2 regions of the Streptomyces kryoterrae genome follow, and region 2 is predicted to be linked to the other one. Evidence: predicted binding sites of a transcription regulator. Region 2 holds the regulator's gene; the other holds the start of a gene.
The links. Region 2 encodes HrcA, which represses chaperone genes, less so after heat shock. Its sites were predicted from a motif close to TTNGCACTCNGNNNNNCNGAGTGCNAA; they were not measured.

Region 1: the regulator HrcA is predicted to act here: its motif matches at 4,020-4,046, upstream of groL (chaperonin GroEL).

The regions. Positions count from the first base shown of each region.
Region 1 is NZ_CM133358.1:4,672,529-4,680,441, reverse strand. Features, by position in the region: gene ACW4TU_RS20110 (alpha,alpha-trehalose-phosphate synthase (UDP-forming)) at 1-58, opposite strand, end outside; gene ACW4TU_RS20105 (glucosyl-3-phosphoglycerate synthase) at 180-1,124, opposite strand; SAM riboswitch class I at 1,291-1,437, shown strand; gene thrC (threonine synthase) at 1,453-2,784, shown strand; gene ACW4TU_RS20095 (MoaD/ThiS family protein) at 2,906-3,181, shown strand; gene ACW4TU_RS20090 (cold-shock protein) at 3,634-3,840, shown strand; gene groL (chaperonin GroEL) at 4,209-5,837, shown strand; gene ACW4TU_RS20080 (NADH:flavin oxidoreductase) at 6,076-7,200, shown strand; gene ACW4TU_RS20075 (winged helix DNA-binding domain-containing protein) at 7,344-7,913, shown strand, end outside.
Region 2 is NZ_CM133358.1:6,973,717-6,981,629, reverse strand. Features, by position in the region: gene dnaJ (molecular chaperone DnaJ) at 1-1,059, opposite strand, end outside; gene hrcA (heat-inducible transcriptional repressor HrcA) at 1,060-2,076, opposite strand; gene ACW4TU_RS31050 (MBL fold metallo-hydrolase) at 2,319-3,074, shown strand; gene ACW4TU_RS31045 (DUF3097 domain-containing protein) at 3,106-3,945, shown strand; gene hemW (radical SAM family heme chaperone HemW) at 4,045-5,277, opposite strand; gene ACW4TU_RS31035 (SpoIIE family protein phosphatase) at 5,355-7,433, opposite strand.

The DNA of each region.
Region 1 (7,913 bases), 2.3 Mb from region 2:
ACGCGACCAGCACTCGGTAGGAACCCTGCGTACCCTGCACACCCTGCGTCGAAGCCATACGCCTCAACCTAGCCCGGCCCGGAAACACTCAAACGTACACACGTACGCCCCGGCCGTATACAAACCCGCACAGAACCCGTTCAGAGCCCGTTCAGAGCCCGTACGGAACCTGTGCCGGCCTAAGCGGCCTTCCTCCTCGCGTACTCCGCGACGTCCACCATCGGCGGCCGTTCCTCCGTGTCCACCGAGTACGTACGCGGCTCGAAACCGTCCTCTCCGCGCTCGAACTGGGTGATCGAGGGGCGGATCAGATGGCCCCGGGCCAGCCGGAGCTGCGCGGTGCGGTAGATCGCGGCGGACATCCGGCCCAGGGCCCGGCCGTCCTGGTGGCGGTGCTTGCGCACACCCACGTCGACCTGTGCCAGCGCGTCCAGGCCCACCAGGTGCAGGGAGTCGATCAGCATGCCCAGCTCCACGCCGTAGCCGACGGGGAACGGGAGCTGTTCGAGGAGCGAGCGGCGGGCCGCGTACTCGCCGCCGAGCGGCTGGACGAAGCCGGCCAGCTGCGGCCAGTGCATGTTGAGCAGGGGGCGGGCCATGAGTTCCGTCACGCGGCCGCCCTGGCCGGCCGCCTGGCCGAGCGGGCGGTCGTACATCGCCTTGACGAGGTCGACACCGGGGTCCGTGAGCAGCGGGCCCACGATCCCGGAGACGAAGTCCGACGAGAACTCCTTCAGGTCCGCGTCGATGAAACAGACGATGTCCCCGCTGGTGACCAGGAGCGAGCGCCACAGCACCTCGCCCTTGCCCGGCACGGCCGGGATGCGCGGCAGTATGTCGTCGCGGTGGACGACCCGGGCGCCCGCCGCGGCGGCCACCTCGGAGGTGCGGTCGGTCGACCCCGAGTCGATGACGACGATCTCGTCGACGAGCGGGACCTTCAGCATCAGGTCGCGGCGGATGACGGCGACGATCTCGCCTACCGTCTCCTCCTCGTTGAGCGCGGGCAGTACGACACTCACCGTGGCGTTCGAGGAACGCTTCGCGGCGAGGATCTTCTTCAGCGGGCGGTCGCCAACGGACCAGGAGCGGGTGTTCAGCCAGCGCTCGACGTCTTCCAGCACGTTGCGGCTCTCCCTTACGTTCCATGGGGGGAAGCGCGAGCGATCTTCTATCTCGCGGTTCGGACGGCTCCCACCACCATCCAAGCCTTCGGTTACAGTCTTGAACAACGCGGGTGACCATCGCATGTCCGAGGTCATCGGCGTTCACAACCTCACAACTTCATACCGCTCATCCAGAGGGGCAGAGGGATACGGCCCGATGAAGCCCCGGCAACCCTCCAGCCGATCTTGTCGCAGTCATGTGGCGAGGCTCCCGGCTCGGGAAGGTGCCAAATCCGTCTCATGGCGAAACGCGTCGTGAGGAAGATGAGGAAAGGGCTTCGCCTCCATGGCTGCGCAAACTGCTCTGAGCACCGAGAGCACCACTTCCGGCTCCGTCACCACTGACTCCGTCACCCCTGTCGATCTCGGTCCCGCCGTGGCGCTCTCCTGCCGCGAATGCGGCCACCGGGTCCCCCTCGGTCCGGTGTTCGCCTGCGAGGAGTGTTTCGGCCCGCTGGAGATCGCCTACGACTTCGGCATCCATTCGGCGGCCGACACCGAGGAACTCCGCAAGCGCATCGAAGCGGGACCCGCGAACATCTGGCGCTACGCGCCCCTTCTGCCCGTCCCCGCGAACGTCGCCGAGAAGCCGAACATCAACCCCGGCTGGACCAAGCTCGTCAAGGCCGACAACCTCGGCCGCGAGCTGGGTGTCGACCCCGGCAAGCTCTTCGTCAAGGACGACTCCGGCAACCCGACCCACTCCTTCAAGGACCGGGTCGTCGCCCAGGCCATCGAGGCCGCGCGCGCCTTCGACTTCACCACCCTGTCCTGCTCCTCCACGGGCAACCTGGCCGGTGCCGTCGGCGCCGCCGCCGCCCGGGCCGGTTTCCGCTCCTGCGTGTTCATCCCGCACGACCTGGAGCAGGGCAAGGTCGTCATGGCCGCGGTGTACGGCGGCGAGCTCATCGGCATCGAGGGCAACTACGACGACGTGAACCGCTTCTGCTCCGAGCTGATCGGCGACCCGGCCGGCGAGGGCTGGGGCTTCGTCAACGTCAACCTGCGCCCGTACTACGCGGAGGGAAGCAAGACCCTGGCGTACGAGATCTGCGAGCAGCTCGGCTGGCAGCTGCCCGACCAGCTCGTCGTGCCCATCGCCTCCGGGTCGCAGCTCACGAAGATCGACAAGGGTCTCCAGGAGCTGATCAAGCTCGGGCTGGTCGCCGACAAGCCGTACAAGATCTTCGGCGCCCAGGCGGAGGGCTGCTCACCGGTGTCCGTGGCCTTCAAGGCCGGGCACGACGTCGTACGGCCGCAGAAGCCCAACACCATCGCCAAGTCGCTGGCGATCGGCAACCCGGCGGACGGGCCGTACGTGCTGGACATCGCGCGGCGGACGGGCGGGGCGGTGGAGGACGTGAACGACGAGCAGGTCGTCGACGCGATTCGCCTGCTCGCGCGTACGGAGGGGATCTTCGCGGAGACCGCCGGTGGTGTGACCGTGGGTGTCGCGAAGAAGCTGATCGAGAACGGCCTGCTGGACCCGACCCTCACGACCGTCGTGCTCAACACCGGTGACGGTCTCAAGACGCTGGACGCGGTGGCCGATACCGGGTTGACCGCGACGATTCGGCCCAGCCTTGAGTCGTTCCGGGAAGCTGGGCTTGGTCAGTAGGTCGTTGTTCGTCCGCGGGGCCGTGGGGCCGTGGGGGCCGGTCGCGCCCACGCGGCGGTAGCCGCACATGCGGCACAGCCCCGCGCCCCTGAGCCCGTATCCCTTGACCGGAGGTTTCATCGTGAGCGTCAGTGTCCGCATCCCCACCATCCTGCGTACCTACACCGGCGGGCAGGCCGAGGTGGCTGCCGAGGGTGGGACCCTCGGCGAAGTGATCGCCGATCTGGAGAAGAACCACACCGGGATCGCCGCCCGGGTGCTCGACGATCAGGGGAAGCTGCGGCGCTTCGTCAACGTGTACGTCAACGACGACGACGTCCGCTTCGAGCAGGGGCTGGAGACGGCGACGCCGGACGGTGCGGGTGTGTCGATCATCCCGGCCGTCGCCGGCGGCTGAGACCCGTTGATACCCGCCAGTAGTAACCGTCGGTAACATCGATTACCGAGAGTTCATCGAATTGCCCCCTCCGTAAGAGAAGCGGAGGGGGCAATTCTGTATGGTTGAGCGCGGTACAGTTGGGGAAGCCGCACCACTTCGCTCGTCACACGCGTATTAATTCCTGCCGTGCACCCAACGAGAAGTAGCCAAAGTGTGCAGGCCTTTTGCGTTTTTTGTTCACTTTGTGGGGCCCGGCTTGCCCTGAATCCGCGTGAATTCTCCGCATATTTACTGACCTGGTGTGCCCGGATTTCTCGTCCGATTGACCTGTTGCAGAGGGCAGTTGGACAGATACATTCGGCCGCGGTCGACGCGTTCCGGCGCACACCTCCACCGGTTGGGGGGGTGAGGTCTGACCCGGATTCGCGAAGTGCGGATCCGTGCAAGGGCCAGTAATAGGGGAGTTAGGCATGGCTCAGGGCACCGTCAAGTGGTTCAACGCGGAGAAGGGGTACGGCTTCATCGCGGTCGACGGTGGTGCGGATGTTTTCGTCCACTACAGCGCGATTCAGATGGACGGCTACCGCACCCTCGAGGAAGGTCAGCGGGTCGATTTCGAGATCTCGCAGGGCCAGAAGGGGCCGCAGGCGGACATGGTCCGTCTGGCGACCAGCTGAAGCAACGCGCCGGCGCACCGCAAGCGACGTTCTTCTTCCTTCGTTGAAGGATTCGATGGGCTCGTACCTCGTGGGACCTCACGGGGTGCGGGCCCATCGGCATGTCTGTCTCCGTGGCTGTCGGCGTGGCTACCGGCCCGTAGGCGCCCCCCTGTTCACCTGCGGATCTTCGAGAGCGGCTTGCACTCGGCAGGGGCGAGTGCTAATCATTGGCGTTAGCACTCTGAAGGTGAGAGTGCTACCGAAGGACCGAGTGGGTGAGGCCCGCAGGCCAGGTGGTGCAAGGAATCACCGAGGCAGGCAGGCCGTCCGTCGCGGGCGCCAGCGCGGTCCGGAGCATCCACCCCTGTCCGGGAGGACCACTTCACATGGCCAAGATCATCGCGTTCAACGAGGAGGCACGGCGCGGTCTCGAGCGCGGGATGAACCAGCTCGCCGACGCCGTCAAGGTCACCCTCGGCCCCAAGGGCCGAAACGTCGTCCTCGAGAAGAAGTGGGGCGCCCCCACGATCACCAACGATGGTGTTTCCATCGCCAAGGAGATCGAGCTCGAGGACCCGTACGAGAAGATCGGCGCCGAGCTGGTCAAGGAAGTCGCGAAGAAGACGGACGACGTAGCCGGCGACGGCACGACGACCGCGACTGTCCTGGCCCAGGCGCTGGTCCGTGAAGGACTGCGCAACGTGGCCGCGGGTGCGAACCCGATGGCGCTGAAGCGCGGTATCGAGAAGGCCGTCGAGGCCGTCTCCGGTGCCCTGCTCGACCAGGCGAAGGAGGTCGAGACCAAGGAGCAGATCGCTTCGACCGCCTCCATCTCCGCCGCCGACACGCAGATCGGCGAGCTCATCGCCGAGGCGATGGACAAGGTCGGCAAGGAAGGCGTCATCACCGTCGAGGAGTCCCAGACCTTCGGTCTGGAGCTGGAACTCACCGAGGGCATGCGCTTCGACAAGGGCTACATCTCGGCGTACTTCGCGACCGACATGGAGCGCATGGAGTCGTCGCTCGAGGACCCCTACATCCTCATCGCCAACTCCAAGATCTCCTCGGTCAAGGACCTGCTCCCGCTCCTGGAGAAGGTCATGCAGTCGGGCAAGCCGCTGCTGATCATCGCCGAGGACGTGGAGGGCGAGGCGCTCTCGACCCTGGTCGTCAACAAGATCCGCGGGACCTTCAAGTCCGTCGCGGTCAAGGCTCCGGGCTTCGGTGACCGCCGCAAGGCGATGCTGAACGACATCGCGATCCTCACGGGTGGCGAGGTCATCTCCGAGGAGGTCGGTCTCAAGCTCGAGAACACCTCCCTGGACCTCCTGGGCCGTGCGCGCAAGGTCGTCATCACCAAGGACGAGACCACGATCGTCGACGGCGGCGGCTCTGCCGACCAGGTCGCCGGCCGGGTCAACCAGATCCGTGCCGAGATCGAGAACTCGGACAGCGACTACGACCGCGAGAAGCTCCAGGAGCGCCTGGCGAAGCTCGCCGGCGGTGTTGCGGTCATCAAGGCCGGTGCCGCCACCGAGGTCGAGCTCAAGGAGCGCAAGCACCGCATCGAGGACGCCGTTCGCAACGCGAAGGCGGCCGTCGAGGAGGGCATCGTCGCCGGTGGTGGCGTGGCCCTGCTGCAGGCCTCCTCGGTCTTCGAGAAGCTCGAGCTGACGGGTGACGAGGCGACGGGCGCCAACATCGTGCGTCTCGCCCTGGAGGCCCCGCTCAAGCAGATCGCCGTCAACGGTGGTCTCGAGGGCGGCGTCATCGTCGAGAAGGTCCGCAACCTTCCCGTCGGCCACGGCCTCAACGCCGCGACCGGTGAGTACGTCGACATGATCGCCGAGGGCATCATCGACCCGGCGAAGGTGACGCGCTCCGCGCTGCAGAACGCCGCGTCGATCGCCGCGCTCTTCCTCACCACCGAGGCCGTCATCGCCGACAAGCCGGAGAAGGCCGGTGCCGGCGCGGGCGCCGGTGGCGGCATGCCGGGCGGTGACATGGACTTCTGATCGACCTCTGGTTGATCACCGTCCTTCGTACCGAGGGCGGCACCCTTCTCCTTACGGGGAGGGTGCCGCCCTCGGGCGTTTGCGGGACCTCCGAGGTCGCGGCGCGCACAGTGGCGGGGATCACAGCAGACATCCCCGGCGGACCGGAATGGAGGACCGGAGGACCGGAGTTGATGCACATGCAAGCAATTGCATCTACACCTCCGCTCATCTCCCGTCCCTCCCAAGGAGCCCCCACGTGACAGCCCCCGCCCAGACCTCCCGCGCGGCCCAGATCCTGTCCCGCCCCGTCACGCTGAACGGCCTGACCGTGCCGAACCGGATCGTGATGGCGCCGATGACGCGCAAGTTCTCGCCCGGTGGGGTACCCGGCGAGAACGTTGCCTCGTACTACTCGCGCCGCGCGGGCGCCGGGGTCGGTCTGATCGTCACCGAGGGCACCTACGTCGGACACGAATCCGCCGGTGACAGCGACGGCGTCCCCCGGTTCCACGGCGAGGAGCAGCTCGCGGGCTGGGCGAAGGTCGCCGACGCCGTGCACGCGGCGGGCGGGAAGATCGTGCCGCAGCTGTGGCACATCGGCATGGTCAGGGAGGCCGGGCAGCCCCCGTTCGCCGACGCCCCGCCGGTCGGCCCGTCCGGTCTGCGGCTGGACGGCACCGCCGGTGCGGGCAAGGAGATGACGCAGCAGGACCTGGACGACGTCATCGACGCGTTCGTCGAGGCCGCGGTGGCCGCCGAGCGCATCGGCTTCGACGGGGTCGAACTGCACGGCGCCCACGGCTATCTGCTCGACCAGTTCCTGTGGTCCACCACCAACCGCCGCACGGACGCGTACGGGGGTGACCTGGTCGCCCGTACGAGGTTCGCGGCGGAGATCGTGGCCGCGGTACGCGGGGCGGTGTCCGCGTCGTTCCCGATCCTCTTCCGTTACTCGCAGTGGAAGTCGGGCGCCTTCGACGCGCGCCTCGCCGAGACCCCCGAGGAGCTGGAGTCGGTCCTGACCCCGCTCGCGGCGGCCGGCGTCGACGCCTTCCACGCCTCCACGCGCCGCTACTGGCTCCCGGAGTTCGACGGCTCGGACCTCAACCTGGCCGGCTGGACGAAGAAGCTCACCGGCAAGCCCACGATCACCGTCGGCTCGGTCGGCCTCGACGGCGACTTCATCAACGGCTTCGCGGGCGAGGGCTCCCCGGTCAAGAGCATCGACGACCTCCTGGACCGCCTGGAGAACGAGGAGTTCGACCTCGTCGCGGTCGGCCGCGCTCTGCTCCAGGACCCGGAGTGGGCGGCGAAGGTCCTGGAGGACAGGACGGGCGAGCTGAAGGCCTACGAGGCGTCGGCGCTGGGGTCGTTGAGCTGATCTCCGGCTGAACTGTGCCGCCGGCGGCCGGCGTTTGCCCGCCACCCGGCACCACGGACACACGCCGAAGCCCAGGTCCGGTTCCCCGGCCTGGGCTTCGGCGCCCGCGTCCGTGTGTGGGAGGGGGCGGCATAATCTGGGGCGTGATCCTCACAGCGCGTCAGCTCGCCCTGGCCACCTTGGACCGCCAGCTCCTGCTCGAACGTCAGCGCCTTGATGTGGCGGAGGCGGTCCGCCGGGTCTGCGCTCTGCAGGCGCAGACACCGGCGTCGCCGTACCTGGCGTTGTGGAACCGCTTGCGGGATTTCGAGCCCGAGCAGCTCGACGCGGCGTTCGCGGACCGCAGGATCGTGAAGGCGACCCTCATGCGGATCACCCTGCACGCCGTCCACGCCGAGGACTACGCGGCCTACCACGCCGCCATGCTGAGCACTCTGCGGGCGTCGCGGGTGTACGACCGCCGCTTCACCTCGACAGACCTGACCCACGCAGACGCCGACGAACTGCTCCCGGAGCTTGCCGAGTTCCTGGCGCGACCCCGTACGGGCGCCGAGGTGGAGGAGGAGGTCACGGCGCGGTTCGGCGAGCGGGCGCACCGCGTGTGGTGGGCGCTGCGGACGTACGCGCCGATACATCACGTTCCGACCGGCGGCCCGTGGTCGTTCACGCAGCCGAACACCTACCTCGCCTCCCCCACTGCCCCCGGGTCCGCG
Region 2 (7,913 bases):
CTCCTCACCCCGCAGCTTCGCCAGCTCCCGCAGCAACCGCTCCTGCTCGGGATCAAGCTTCGAAGGAGTCATGACCTCGACATGCACCAGGAGATCACCACGCCCACCGCCCCGGAGATGCGTGACTCCCCGCCCGTGCAGCGGAATCGACTGCCCGGACTGCGTGCCCGGACGGATGTCGACCTCCTCCAGTCCGTCGAGCGTCTCCAGCGGCACCTTCGTACCCAGCGACGCCGCCGTCATCGGAAGGGTCACCGTGCAGTGCAGGTCGTCCCCGCGCCGCTGGAACTGCGAGTGCGGCAGCTCATGGATCTCGACGTACAGGTCACCGGCGGGACCACCACCGGGCCCCACCTCACCCTCACCGGCGAGCTGGATCCTCGTACCGTTGTCGACCCCCGCGGGAATCTTCACGGTGAGCGTCCGACGCGACCGCACCCGCCCGTCACCCGCGCACTCGGGGCACGGCGTCGGAACGACGGTCCCGAACCCCTGGCACTGCGGGCAGGGACGGGACGTCATGACCTGCCCGAGGAAGGACCGCGTCACCTGGGACACCTCACCCCGCCCGCGACACATGTCGCAGGTCTGGGCCGAGGTCCCCGGCGCCGCACCCTCACCGCTACAGGTGCCGCACACCACGGCCGTGTCGACCTGGATGTCCTTGGTCGTCCCGAAGGCGGCCTCGTCGAGCTCGATATCGAGCCGGATCATCGCGTCCTGGCCGCGCCGCGTACGCGACCTCGGCCCCCGCTGGGACGCCGTTCCGAAGAACGCGTCCATGATGTCCGAGAAGTTCCCGAAGCCACCGGCGCCGAAGCCACCCGCGGCGCCGCCCGCCTGCGAGAGGGGGTCACCGCCGAGGTCGTAGACCTGCTTCTTCTGCGGGTCCGACAACACCTCGTACGCGGCGTTGATCTCCTTGAACCGCTCCTGCGTCTTCGGATCGGGGTTGACGTCCGGGTGCAGCTCGCGGGCGAGCCTCCTGAACGCCTTCTTGATCTCGTCCTGGGACGCGTCGCGGCGCACGCCGAGTACGGCGTAGTAGTCCGTGGCCACTTAGGACTCCGCCAGGATCTGTCCGACGTACCGTGCCACTGCGCGTACCGCTCCCATCGTTCCCGGGTAGTCCATGCGGGTCGGTCCGACCACGCCGAGCTTGGCTACTGCCTCGCCGCCCGAACCGTAGCCGACCGACACGACGGACGTTGAGTTGAGTCCCTCGTATTTGTTCTCGTGACCGATTCGTACGGTCATGCTCGAATCCCCGGCCTCACCAAGGAGTTTGAGAAGTACGACCTGTTCCTCCAGAGCTTCGAGTACCGGCCGGATAGTGAGGGGAAAGTCATGTCCGAAGCGGGTCAGATTGGCGGTTCCACCGATCATCAGCCGCTCCTCGGACTCCTCGACGAGCGTCTCCAGGAGGGTGGAGAGCACCGTCGCGACCACTCCCCGGTCCTCCGCCTCGAAGGCGTCAGGGAGGTCCTGCACAAGCTGCGGCACGTCCGCGAAACGACGGCCCGCCACCCGGCTGTTCAGCCGCGCGCGTAGATCCGCCAGAGACGTCTCCCCGAAAGGCGCAGGGCAGTCGATCATCCGCTGCTCCACGCGGCCGGTGTCCGTGATCAGCACGAGCATCACGCGCGCGGGAGCGAGCGAGAGCAGCTCCACGTGCCGCACGGTGGACCGGGTGAGCGACGGATACTGCACGACGGCGACCTGCCGCGTCAGCTGGGCGAGCAGTCGCACCGTCCGCCCCACGACGTCGTCGAGGTCGACAGCGCCGTCCAGGAAGTTCTGGATGGCACGCCGCTCGGGCGCCGTCATCGGCTTGACGCCGGCGAGCCTGTCGACGAAGAGCCGGTAGCCCTTCTCGGTCGGGATGCGCCCGGCGCTGGTGTGGGGCTGGGCGATGAAGCCCTCGTCCTCCAGGGCCGCCATGTCGTTGCGGACGGTCGCCGGCGAGACCCCGAGGTTGTGCCGCTCGGTGAGTGCCTTGGACCCGACCGGCTCCTCGGTGCCGACATAGTCCTGGACGATCGCGCGCAGCACTTCGAGCCTGCGTTCACTGAGCATCGCGCACACCTCCAGCTGCTGTCGTCCCCTGTCGCGCCTACCCGCCGCCCGGTCTCCCACCCGGGCCGTCATCGGCTCTTCGACTCTCCATTGGCCTTCCCTGGCACTCTTCGCGTGCGAGTGCCAGAGTTCCCCGGCCCAGTGTACGGCTGTCGGGTACGCCCCCGGCAAGGGCGGCCCGCACCGACCTGCCGACGTGTACCGACCTGTCCTGCGATGTCGTGTCCGGCTAGCGTCGCCGCATGAAGGTGACTTGGGAAGAGCCGAGGTGGGCCGACCTGGGCTGGGAGCGTCTGGCGGCCGGGGTCGGCCGGTGCCAGCTGCCGGTCTGGGACTGCACGGTGGGGCTGGTGACCGGCCCGGGCGGCGCCCTGCTGATCGACGCGGGATCGAGCCTCGCGGAGGGCGCGAGACTGCGCCTGGAGGCCCAGGAACTCGCCGGCCGCCGTGTGGACTTTGTCGCACTCACACACCCCCACTTCGATCACGTTTTCGGGGCGGCGGTGTTCGCGGGTGCGCATGTGTTCGCGGCGCTGGGCCCGAACGACGCATTCGGGGAGGTGGGGCGCGCGGCGTTGTGCGCGGATGCCGTACGCAACGGTCTGGACGTCCGTGCGGCGGAGGAGGCGGCGGACACCCTGGTGGTTCCGCATCAGCAGGTCCGGGGGAGTCTCACCGCCCAGCTGCACGACGGCCCGGAAGTCGTCCTGAGTGCCGTCGGCCCCGGCCACACCCGCAGCGACCTCGTGGCCGTCGTGCCGGGCGACCCGACCGTCGTCTTCTGCGGCGACCTGGTCGAGGAGTCGGGCGAACCCCAGGCGGGCCCCGACGCCGTACCGTCGCACTGGCCGACGGCCCTCGACCGCCTCCTCTCCCTGGGCGGCGAGGACGCCGTGTACGTACCCGGCCACGGCGCGGTGGTGGACGCGGCGTTCGTACGGGCCCAACGGGACGCCCTGGCAAGCCGTTTCGGCGTGTCGCGGGAGCCGGTGTCCTGACCGTACGGCCGCTTCTCCTATCGTCATCCGAATGCGCCAGTACTCTCCGGACCTGACCCCGCCGTGGAAGAAGCCCAAGCCCGTACCGCAGGTCCCGGCGGACCCGGGCCTGGTGGTCGAGGAGCCGGGTACGGGCTTCTGCGGCGCGGTGATCCGCTGCGAGGCGGGCACGGTCACTCTGGAGGACCGCTTCGGCAAACACCGTGTGTTCCCGCTGGAGCCGGGCGGCTTCCTGCTGGAGGGCAAGGTGGTGACCCTCGTACGCCCGTCCCCGTCGTCCTCATCGTCATCGCCCTCGGTAGGCCGGTCCCGTACGGCTTCCGGGTCGGTGGCGGTGCCCGGTGCCCGGGCGCGGGTGGCCCGGGCGGGGCGGATCTATGTCGAGGGGCGTCATGACGCCGAGCTGGTCGAGAAGGTGTGGGGGGACGACCTGCGGGTCGAGGGCGTGGTCGTGGAGTACCTGGAGGGCATCGACGACCTGCCCGCGATCGTGACCGAGTTCGCCCCGGGCCCGGACGCCCGCCTGGGCATCCTGGTGGACCATCTGGTGCCGGGCACGAAGGAGTTCCGGATCGCGCGGTCGGTGACGAGCGAACACGCGCTGGTGGTCGGGCATCCGTACATCGACGTGTGGGAGGCGGTGAAGCCGGCGTCACTGGGCATCCCGGGCTGGCCCCGGATCCCGCACGGACAGGACTGGAAGACGGGGGTGTGCAGGGAGCTGGGGTGGCCGGAGAACACGGGGGCGGTGTGGCGGGCGATCCTGGCGCGGGTGGGTTCGTACCGGGACCTGGAATCGGAGCTGCTGGGCCGCGTGGAGGAACTGATCGACTTCGTGACCGCACCACCCCCCAGCCCGTCCGGCGTTTGAGGACGAGGCCCCTTCAGGGCCGGAAGCCGGGGTCTGGGGGCGCGGCCCCCAGGAACGGGACGGGACGGGTAAGGGCGGCGGGGGCGAGAAACCGCCCCCTCAGTCCACCAGGTCCCGCACCACCGCGTCCGCCAACAACCGCCCCCGCAAAGTCAACACCGCCCGCCCCTCCCGGTAGGGCCCCGCCTCCAACAGCCCCTCCGCCAACGCCCGCCCCGCAGCCACCAGCCCAGCGGAGCGCAACAGCGCCAACGGCACCCCCTCCCGCAGCCTCAGCTCCAGCAGAACCCGCTCCACCCGCCGGTCCTCCTCCGCCAGCACCTCACGCCCCGCCCCCGGCGACCGCCCCGCCGCCAGCGCCCCGGCGTACGCCCCCGGATGCTTCACGTTCCACCACCGCACGCCCCCCACATGGCTGTGCGCCCCGGGCCCCGCGCCCCACCAGTCGGCACCGCGCCAGTACAGCTCGTTGTGGAGGCAGCGGGCAGCCACCGAAGTCGCCCAGTTCGACACCTCGTACCACTGGTAACCCGCCGCGCCGAGCACCTCGTCCGCGATCAGATACCGGTCCGCGTGCACGTCGTCGTCGGTCATCGGCACCTCGCCCCGGCGGATTCGCCGGGCCAGCTGCGTACCCTCCTCCACGATCAACGCATAAGCACTCACGTGATCCGGCCCCGCCCCGAGCACCGCCTCCAGCGAGGCCCGCCAGTCGTCGTCTGACTCCCCCGGGGTGCCGTAGATCAGATCGAGGTTCACATGTTCGAACCCCACGGCCCGCGCCTCCGCGACACACGCCTCAGGACGCCCCGGCGTGTGCGTACGGTCAAGCACCTTCAGCACGTGCTGCTTCGCGCTCTGCATCCCGAACGAGATCCGGTTGAAGCCGCCCTCGCGCAGGGTGGCCAGATACCGCTCGTCCACCGACTCCGGATTCGCCTCCGTCGTCACCTCGGCGTCCGCCGCGAGGCCGAACTCGTCGCGGATGGACCGCAGCATCCGTACGAGATCGTCGGCGGCCAGCAGGGTCGGCGTACCGCCTCCGACGAATACCGTGCGCACCGGCCGCGGGTCGTCGCCCAGCACCTTCCGCGCCAGCCGTATCTCGTCGATCAGGGTGTCCGCGTAGTTGTCGCGGGAGGCCAGGACACCGCCCGTGCCGCGTAGCTCGGTCGCCGTGTAGGTGTTGAAGTCGCAGTAGCCGCAGCGGGTCGCGCAGTACGGGACGTGGAGGTAGAACCCGAGGGGACGGTCCGCGGCCCCGGCGAGCGCGGGGGCGGGCAGGGCACCGTCTTCGGGGACGGGCTCGCCGTCGGGGAGTGCGGAGGGCATTCCTCCATTGTCCAGCACCGGCGAGGCGGCCCGCCCGGGGTCGGGCCCGATGCCCTGTCCGACCCCCCGCGCGCGGGTCACTCGCCGAGCGGTTCCGCCTGGAGGACCAGCAGCGCCAGATCGTCCTCCGGCGGTTTCTCCCCGAACTCGTGCACAAGCCGGCGGATACGTTCGGCGATCAGCTCCGCGTTCAGGCCCGCGCAGCCGGCGAGGGCGTTCGCCAGGCCGTCGCCGTCGTCGAACTGGCGGGGCCCGCAGCGCCGCTCGGTGACCCCGTCGGTGACGCACAGCAGGCTGTCACCGGGCCGCAGCTCGAAACTCCCGCTCGTGTACGTCTCGTCCTCGACGACCCCGAGCAGCGTCTGCGGTTCGGCGGCCGTACGGACCTCACCGCTCGCCCGGAGCACCAGGGGCAGCGGATGCCCGGCGGAGGCGAGCGTGCAGCGCACGCCTCCGTCGAAGGGCGCGAGTTCGCCGTAGAGGAGGGAGAGGAAGCGGGTCTGCGGCCCCTCCCCAGGCCGTACCGCACCCGGGACGACCGAACCCACCGCGCCCACCGGCACTGCGGGACGCCCGTCCGCCGCGACCAGCGCGCGGGCCGCCGCGTCCGCCGTCTCCGTGGCATCGTCGAGGAGCAGCTGGTTGAGGCGGTCGAGGACGTCGGCGACGCGGTAGCCCTCGCGGGCGAGCAGCCGCAGCCAGGGGCGGGCGAGGCCGATCACCACGGCGGCTTCCGGGCCCTTGCCCTGGACGTCGCCGACGGCGAAGCACCAGCGGCCGTCGCCGGCCGGGAAGAGGTCGTAGAAGTCGCCGCTGGGCCCGCCCTTGTCGCAGGGTTCGTAGACGAGGGCGCTGCTGACGCCGGGGATCTCGGCGACGGCGCCGGGCAGCAGCCCGCGCTGGAGGATGCGGCTGATGGTGGCCTGGCGGGCGTACTGGCGGGCGGCGCCGATGGCGAGCGCGACGCGGCGGCTGAGATCCTCGACCAGGCCGGTGACCTCGTCGGGGAAGCGGATCGTCCCGGCCCGCCCGATGACCAGCGTGCCGAGCGGCCGGCCGCCCGCGACCAGCCGGTAGGCGAGCGCGGAGCCGGTCTCCCCGCACCCGCCGAGCGCCTCACCCGGCCAGGGCACGGTGACCGGCCCGGTTCTGGTGGTGTCGGGCGGCCGCGGCGGGTCCTTCTCCAGGGCGCGGCGCAGCGCCTCGATACGGTCCTCGCTGCCGTGCCAGACCCGGGCGAGCCGTGGCCCGGGCCCGGTGTAGCCCCCGTCCCCGCCTCCGCCTCCGTCGCCCCAGCTGCCGCGTCCCATGGACTCGTCCTCCAGCCACACCGCGCACCAGTCGGCGAGGCGCGGCACGAGGAGCTGTCCGGTGAGCGCGGCGACGAGGTCCTCGTCGAGCTGCCCGGCGAGCAGGTCCGAGGCCTCGGCGAGGAAGGAGAGGGCGCCGTGATTGAGCCACTCCTGGTCACCCGGGCCGCGCTGCGGCTCGGGGGCGAGGTTCTCGGCGACTCGTAACCCGTGCCCGAGGGCCTGGGTGCCGGCGTACGGGTCGAGGTCGTCGTCGACCGTCATGCCTTCGGCGGGAAGCCGCGCCCAGACGGTCTTGACGCCGGTGCGGTAGGTGACACCCCAGGCCTCGGAGAGTACGGAGACAAGGCGAAGGCCGCGCCCGTACTCCGGTATGTCGTACGGAAGTTCGACACCACCGTCCCGGGGCGCGCGGGAGGGATGGTGATCGGACACCTCGACGACGAGCGCGACGCCACAGCCCGCCTCCCCCTCTTCCTCCCTGCCCATCCCCCTCTCACTCTCCCCCTCCCCTTCCTCCTCCGGTTCGTCCGGCGTCTCCAGGCGGCACTGCAGCTCCACGTCCGTCCCCGCGTGGACGACGGCGTTGGTGACGAGTTCACTGACGACCACCATGGCGTCGCCGGTGAGCCGGTCGGACAGGGAAGCGGCACCGGGCAGACCGAGCCGGACCCAGTCGGCGAGAGCGGCGCGTACGAGGCCGCGGGCGGCGCCGGGCGCGAGGGGGCCGCCACCGAGCGTGGCGTGCACGACCGCACGCCGGTCCGCGCCCCGATGCGCGGGCGGGCCGGGCGCACGGGACAGCGCGCGGAACACGGTCTCCCGTTGCGTCGGAATGGCCCCCATGGGCAGCTCCCCGAGCAGTTCGTACGAATACAGGTCAGCGGTCGCGGACAGAGTGACAGAGTGACCACGCCCATAAGCGACGAGTTACGAAGTGGGTCGCCATGAGTGAGAAAGGTGATCCGGAAGGGCCCAGAGAAGGACAGATTCGGGCATCCGATCTACGTCCGCCGCTCACCGCGACGACAGCGGCCCGGGACGGCGACTTCGCGAAGGCACCGGAAACCGGCCACCGCCCGGCGGCGGACACGCCAAAGTTCAGCGTCTGTCGGGCAGTTGACGGGATGTGACTCAACCGGTCAACGCCACCATGCCCGGTCAGCTCTCCGCTTCACCGACGAGGGGACGGAGGCGGGCACTACGCGGTCACCTGGTGGGCAGGGGCCGTCGGTCCTGACCTCAGGGGCGCGGGGCTGTGTCGATCCGCGTCTCCGCCACGCGGGCGCGACAAGCGACAAGCGACAAGCGCCAACCAACCCGCAG